Sphaerotilus microaerophilus: one gene and its partner. The protein of the gene in region 1 interacts with the protein of each later gene in a pairwise test. Links are inferred from orthologs where the notes say so. Each region holds a gene or a part of one and is shown in the gene's direction. Other genes may lie near its edges.

The links.
Region 2: the proteins of rlmN (region 1) and ftsZ interact in binary tests that used the Escherichia coli proteins (3 or more experiments, as listed by UniProt). The link is inferred for Sphaerotilus microaerophilus from one-to-one orthologs.

Annotation. Positions count from the first base shown.
Region 1 is NZ_AP025730.1:4,359,455-4,362,651, reverse strand. The notes cover bases 275-3,157. They hold rlmN (dual-specificity RNA methyltransferase RlmN), read left to right. Parts: upstream 275-1,080; coding sequence 1,081-2,235; downstream 2,236-3,157. Other genes in these bases: NGK70_RS18590 (helix-turn-helix domain-containing protein), read left to right, coding at 3,130-3,157; pilW (type IV pilus biogenesis/stability protein PilW), read left to right, coding at 2,265-3,137; ndk (nucleoside-diphosphate kinase), read left to right, coding at 568-993; NGK70_RS18610 (pseudouridine synthase), read left to right, coding at 275-424. Outside these bases: more of NGK70_RS18610, read left to right, coding at 1-274; more of NGK70_RS18590, read left to right, coding at 3,158-3,197.
Region 2 is NZ_AP025730.1:1,367,608-1,370,906, forward strand. Bases 101-3,085 are described here. They hold ftsZ (cell division protein FtsZ), read left to right. Parts: upstream 101-951; coding sequence 952-2,220; downstream 2,221-3,085. Other genes in these bases: ftsA (cell division protein FtsA), read left to right, coding at 101-761; lpxC (UDP-3-O-acyl-N-acetylglucosamine deacetylase), read left to right, coding at 2,405-3,085. Also shown: more of ftsA, read left to right, coding at 1-100; more of lpxC, read left to right, coding at 3,086-3,299. UniProt on the Escherichia coli protein: Essential cell division protein that forms a contractile ring structure (Z ring) at the future cell division site. The regulation of the ring assembly controls the timing and the location of cell division.

The DNA of each region.
Region 1 (3,197 bases):
GCAAGGGCCGGGCAAGCAGCGCGGCAAGGGCCAGGGCCAGGGCAAGTTCGGCGGCGGTAATGGCGGTCAGCCGGGCCAGTTCGAGCGCGATCAGACACGCGATCCGCGCGAGCAAACCCGCGAGCCGCGTGACCAGCGCGAGACCCGCGGCGATGACTACGACGACGACATCCCGCTGCGCATCCCCAACCCGCTGGAGCAGACCTTTGACCGGCGCTTTGCCACCGGCTCCAAGCGCATCGTGTCAGGCTTTGGCCGCCCGTCCGACCAGGACACCCGGTCCGGCCCGGAGCCGCGCCGCAAGGGCGAGCCCAAGCAGCCCGACCCGATGCAGACCTCGGTGGGTTACATCGGGGCCGATGCCTACTTCGGCCGTCCCGGTGGTGGCCAGGGCAAGAACCGCGGCGGCGGCCGTCGGCGCTGATCGGTCCGGGGCCCAGGCTCACCGCATCAGCGCGTGGCGGCGCTCCAGCGTCACCGGACTGACCGGCGCCGCGGGCTAAAATCAACGGCTTTGCCTTGCAAGGCGGCAGGTGCCGCCTTGCTTCATTTTTTCAGGAGCTCTCCATGGCCATCGAACGCACCCTGTCCATCATCAAGCCCGACGCCGTCGCCAAGAACGTCATCGGCCAGATCTACGCCCGCTTTGAAGGCGCCGGCCTGAAGATCGCTGCCGCCAAGCTGGTGCAGCTGTCGCGTGCCGACGCCGAGCAGTTCTACGCCGTGCACAAGGCCCGCCCGTTCTTCAACGACCTGGTGAACTTCATGATCTCCGGCCCGGTGATGATCCAGGTGCTGGAAGGCGAAAACGCCATCCTGAAGAACCGTGAGCTGATGGGCGCCACCGACCCGAAGAAGGCCGACAAGGGCACCATCCGCGCCGACTTTGCCGACTCGATCGACGCCAACGCCGTGCACGGCTCCGACGCGGCTGAAACCGCTGCCGTCGAAGTGGCGTTCTTCTTCCCCGGCATGAACGTCTACAGCCGCTGAATCCCCTGGCCCCTGCGGGCCGCTGATCCAGCGGCGCGGTCGGGGCGCGCAAGTCGTTACAGTGCGCTCCTACCTGCATCCCTGCCCATGACCGCGGTCAACCTCCTCGATTTCGATCTCGACGGCCTCGCCGCCTACTGCGACTCGCTCGGCGAGAAGCGTTTCCGCGCCGTCCAGCTGATGCGCTGGGTCCACCAGCGTGGCGAGGCGGATTTCGACCGCATGAGCGACCTCGCCAAATCGCTGCGCGCCAAGCTGGCCGGCGTGGCCGAGGTCCGCCCGCTGCCCGTGATTTCCGAGCACCGCTCGGCCGACGGCACCGTCAAGTGGCTGTTCGACGTGGGGGCGGGCAACGCCGTCGAGGCGGTGTTCATTCCCGAGGACGACCGCGGCACGCTGTGCGTCTCCTCCCAGGCCGGCTGTGCAGTCGGCTGCCGTTTCTGCTCCACCGGGCACCAGGGCTTCTCCCGCAACCTGACGACAGGCGAAATCCTGGCCCAGCTCTGGCATGCCGAGCGCAGCCTGCGCCGCGCTGGTGCGGCGCGCCCGGGCCCCGATCCGCGCGTCATCACCAACGTGGTGATGATGGGCATGGGTGAGCCACTGCAGAACTACGCCGCGCTCGTGCCGGCGCTGCGCGTGATGCTCGACGACCATGCCTATGGCCTGTCGCGCCGCCGCCTCACCGTGTCCACCTCCGGCATCGTGCCGATGATGGACCGCCTGCGTGAGGACCTGCCGGTGGCGCTGGCCGTGTCGCTGCATGCGCCGGACGACGCGCTGCGCGACCAGCTGGTGCCGATCAACCGCAAGTACCCGCTGGCCGAGTTGCTGGCGGCCTGCCAACGTTACCTGGAGCGCGCGCCGCGCGACTTCATCACCTTCGAGTACTGCATGCTCGACGGCGTCAACGACAGCGATGCCCATGCGCGCGCGCTGCTGGCGCTGGTGTCGGCGCGCGGCCCAGTGGGTCGCCTGCCCTGCAAGTTCAACCTGATTCCCTTCAACCCCTTCCCGCAGTCGGGCCTGCGCCGTTCGCCCAACGAGCGGGTGCAGGCCTTTGCCCAGGTGCTGATGGACGGTGGCATCGTCACGACGGTGCGACGCACGCGCGGAGACGACATCGACGCCGCCTGCGGCCAGCTCGCCGGCGAGGTGCAGGACCGCACCCGCGTGCAGGAACGCCTCCTGGTGCGGGGCCCGCTGCCGCGCGCCGCGGCCGCCCGTGCGCCCAATGCTTGATGCCTGATGCCATGCAGGAAGGAATGTCGATGTCACTGCGCCAGGTTGCCTTGATCCTCTTCGCAGGACGTGCCAGCCGGCTTGTGCTGCCGGCCCTCTGCGCTGCGTCGATGGCCCTGACCGGCTGCGTCGCGATGTCCGAGGGGGGCACCAGTGCGGCGTCGCCAGCCCCCTCGGGTGGCTTGGGCGGCCGTGGCGACCTGGTGACCGCGTCGGACGAGACCGACCTGGCCAAGCGGGCGCGCATCCGGCTGGAGCTGGCCTCGGCCTATTTCAGCCAGGGCCAGACTGCGACCGCGCTGGACGAGGTCAAGCGGGCGCTGGCCATCGATGCGGACAACGCCGGCGCCTACAACCTGCGCGGCCTGATCTACGCCAGCCTGGGCGAGCATGCCCTGGCCGAGGACAGCTTCCGGCGTGCACTCGCCCTGCGCCCGGACGATGCCGATGCGCTGCACAACTATGGCTGGTACCTCTGCCGGCAGCGGCGCTTCCCGGAGGCCCGCAGCCGGTTCGAGGCGGCCCTGGCGGTGCCGCAGTACCGTGAGGCCAGCCGCACCCTGCTGGCGCAGGGCGTGTGCGAGGCCGCAGCCGGCGACCTGGCCACCGCCGAGAGACTGCTGCTGCGCAGCTACGAGATCGATGCGGGCAACCCCTCCACCGCCTTCCAGCTGGCCGAGGTGCTGCTGCGCCGCAACGAGGCGGAGCGGGCGCGTTTCTATGTACAGCGCGTCAACCAGGTGCCCGAGCTGGTGAACGCGCAGACCCTGTGGCTGGCCGCACGCATCGAGCGCCGCCGCGGCAACCTGGCCGGCGCCGAGGAGTGGGGCCAGCAGCTGCGCTCGCGCTACCCGAACGCGCGGGAAACCACCGCGTATGAGCAAGGAAAGTTTGATGACTGACGTCGACCCGACCGCCATCGCTGTAGCGCCCGGACCCGTGTCCGAGCCTGCGGGTGCGTC
Region 2 (3,299 bases), 3.0 Mb from region 1 along the record:
ACATCGCCACCGGGGCGCAGAGCGCGGCGGAGAACATCGTCAAGTGCGTGCGCCGCTGTGGCCTGGAGGTCGAGCAGCTGGTGCTCAACCCGGCGGCGTCCGCCCTGTCGGTGCTGACCGCCGACGAGAAGGACCTGGGCGTGGCGGTGGTGGACATCGGTGCGGGCACCACCGACGTGGCGATCTTCACCGACGGGGCGATCCGCCACACCGCGGTGATCCCGATCGCCGGTGACCTGATCACCAGCGACATCGCGATGGCGCTGCGCACCCCGACCAAGGACGCCGAGGAGATCAAGGTCGAGCATGGCGTGGCCAAGCAGCTGCTGGCCGACCCGGTCGAGCAGCTCGAAGTGCCGGGCCTGGGCGACCGCGCGCCGCGCATGCTCAGCCGCCAGGCGCTGGCGGGGGTGATCGAGCCGCGCGTGGAAGAGATCTTTTCGCTCGTGCACCAGGTCATTCGCGAAAGCGGGTACGAGGAGCTGCTCTCGTCGGGCATCGTGCTGACCGGTGGCTCGGCCGTGATGCCGGGCATGGTCGAGCTGGCCGAGGACATCTTCCTCAAGCCGGTGCGCAAGGGGCTGCCGACCTACGGCGGCGCGCTCTACGACATGGTGGCCAGCCCGCGCTCGGCCACCGCGATGGGCCTGCTCGAAGAGGCCCGGCTGGCGCGCGCGCGCGGCATGAAGGCCGCGCAGCAGACCGGTGGCGGGCAAGGGTTGTTCGGTCGCGCACGCGACTGGTTTCTCAAGAGTTTCTGACGGGGAGGTCGATCACGATGGCAGAACAGGTTTTCACGACAGCGACAAGGGTCCGGGACCTCGCCGAACAGCCGGTGTGCGAGGTCCGCGCAGAGGCCCGATCCACGGGCGGGGTCATGGCCGGCGGGGTGTTTCAAGAGATGAGCGGGCCGGCAAAGGCGGCCGGTACGGAGCAAGCAAGGAGAACGGCATGGGTATCGAGATGATCGAAGAGTTCAACATGGGTACGCAGATCAAGGTGATCGGCGTGGGTGGCGGCGGTGGGAATGCCGTGGACCACATGATCAACCTGGGGGTGCAGGGCGTGGAGTTCATCTGCGCCAACACCGACGCACAGGCGTTGAACCGCTCCCAGGCGCACAGTCTGCTGCAGCTGGGCCACACCGGCCTGGGCGCGGGCTCGCGCCCGGACGCCGGCCGTGCGGCCGCCGAAGAGGCGACCGACCGCATCCGGCAGTCGCTCGAAGGCGCCCACATGGTGTTCATCACCGCGGGCATGGGTGGCGGTACCGGCACGGGCGCCGCGCCGGTGATCGCCCGCCTGGCCAAGGACATGGGCATCCTGACGGTCGGCGTGGTGACCAAGCCCTTCGAGTTCGAGGGCAACCGCCGCATGAAGCAGGCCGACGCCGGCCTGGCTGAGCTGGAGGCCAACGTCGACAGCCTGATCGTGGTGCTCAACGAGAAGCTGCTCGAAGTCATGGGCGACGACGTCACCCAGGAGCAGGCCTTCGCCGAAGCCAACGACGTGCTGAAGAACGCCGTGGGTGGCATCAGTGACATCATCCACATCCCGGGCTTGGTGAACGTCGACTTTGAAGACGTCAAGACCGTGATGAGCGAGCCCGGCAAGGCGATGATGGGCACGGCCACCGCCAGCGGCCCGGACCGCGCCACCAAGGCCGCCGAGGCCGCCGTGGCCTGCCCGCTGCTGGAGGGCATCGACCTGTCCGGCGCGCGCGGCGTGCTGGTGCTGATCGCGGCCAGCAAGCAGACCTTCAAGCTCGCCGAGAGCCGCAACGCGATGACCACCATCCGCCGCTACGCCGCGGACGATGCGCACGTCATCTTCGGCACCGCCTACGACGAGACCCTGGGCGACGCCCTGCGCGTGACCGTGATCGCCACCGGCCTGGCCCCGGCCAAGCGCGTGGCCGCGCCGATCAGCGTGGTGCAGAACACCCAGGTGCACGCCCATGCCCATGTCCATGCGCAGGTTGCCCAGGCGCACATGCAGCCACAGCAGCGCACCGGCACCGACAACATCCCGGTGCTGACCCAGCCGCTGAACTCGCCGGTGCAGCCCTCGCACCCGGGCGTCGGCGCCGCGCCGGACTACGCCGTGCCCAGCGTCTGGCGCACCAACCGCACCCAGGCCGCGGCCCGGGTGGACGCGCTGGCGTCCAACGGCATGGAAGAGATCGAGATCCCGGCTTTCCTGCGCAAGCAGGCCGACTGAGGCGGGGGTGGGTGAGCTGCCGGTTGGCCGCTTGCTCATCACGCAGTGATCCTTGCTCCTCCGCTCTCACCCCGGCGCCCGCCCCAGGTGCCGGGGTGTTCGTCATGGCGGCAACAGGAAACCGGATGCTTCCGGACACCCGCTGGACACCCACAGGAAAAGGGGCGCCGCCTAAAATCACGGAATGCTCAAACAGCGCACGCTCAAGTCCCTGACCCGCGCCGTGGGCGTGGGCCTGCACAGCGGACAGAAGGTCGAACTCACGCTGCGACCGGCGGCCCCGGACACCGGCATCGTCTTCCGCCGCACCGACCTGCCCGAGCCGATGGACATCCCCGCGCTGGCGACGATGGTCTGCGATACCCGCATGGCCTCGACGATCTCGGTCGGCGGCGACCCGGGTGCACCCAAGGTGCAGACCACCGAGCACCTGCTGTCGGCCTGTGTCGGCCTGGGGCTGGACAACCTGTACATCGACATCACCGCCGACGAGGTGCCCATCCTCGACGGCTCGGCCGCCTCCTTTGTCTTCCTGCTGCAAAGCGCCGGCATCGAGCTGCAGAACGCGCCCAAGCGCTTCATCAAGGTGAAGAAGCCCGTGGAGGTGCGCCAGGGTGAGGGGTCCAGCGCGATCTGGGCGAAGCTGGAGCCCTACCATGGCTACAAGCTCGGCTTCGAGATCGAGTTCCACCACCCCGCGCTGGACGCCACCGGGCAGCGCTACGTCTTTGACATGGGCAGCGGCCAGTACCGGCGCGACATCGCCCGGGCGCGCACCTTCGGCTTCACCAAGGACGTGGAGATGATGCGCTCGCGCGGCCTGACACTGGGCGGCAGCATGGACAACGCCATCGTGGTGGACGACTACCGCGTGCTCAATGCCGAGGGGCTGCGCTACGACGACGAGTTCGTCAAGCACAAGATCCTCGACGCCATCGGCGACATGGCCCTGGCCGGCAAGCCGCTGCTGGCCGCCTACAGCTCGTTCCGCGGCGGCCACGCGCTCAACAACCGGCTGGTGCGCGCGCTGCTGGATGACCAGAGCGCCTGGGAGATCGTCACCTTCGAGGACGAGGCCC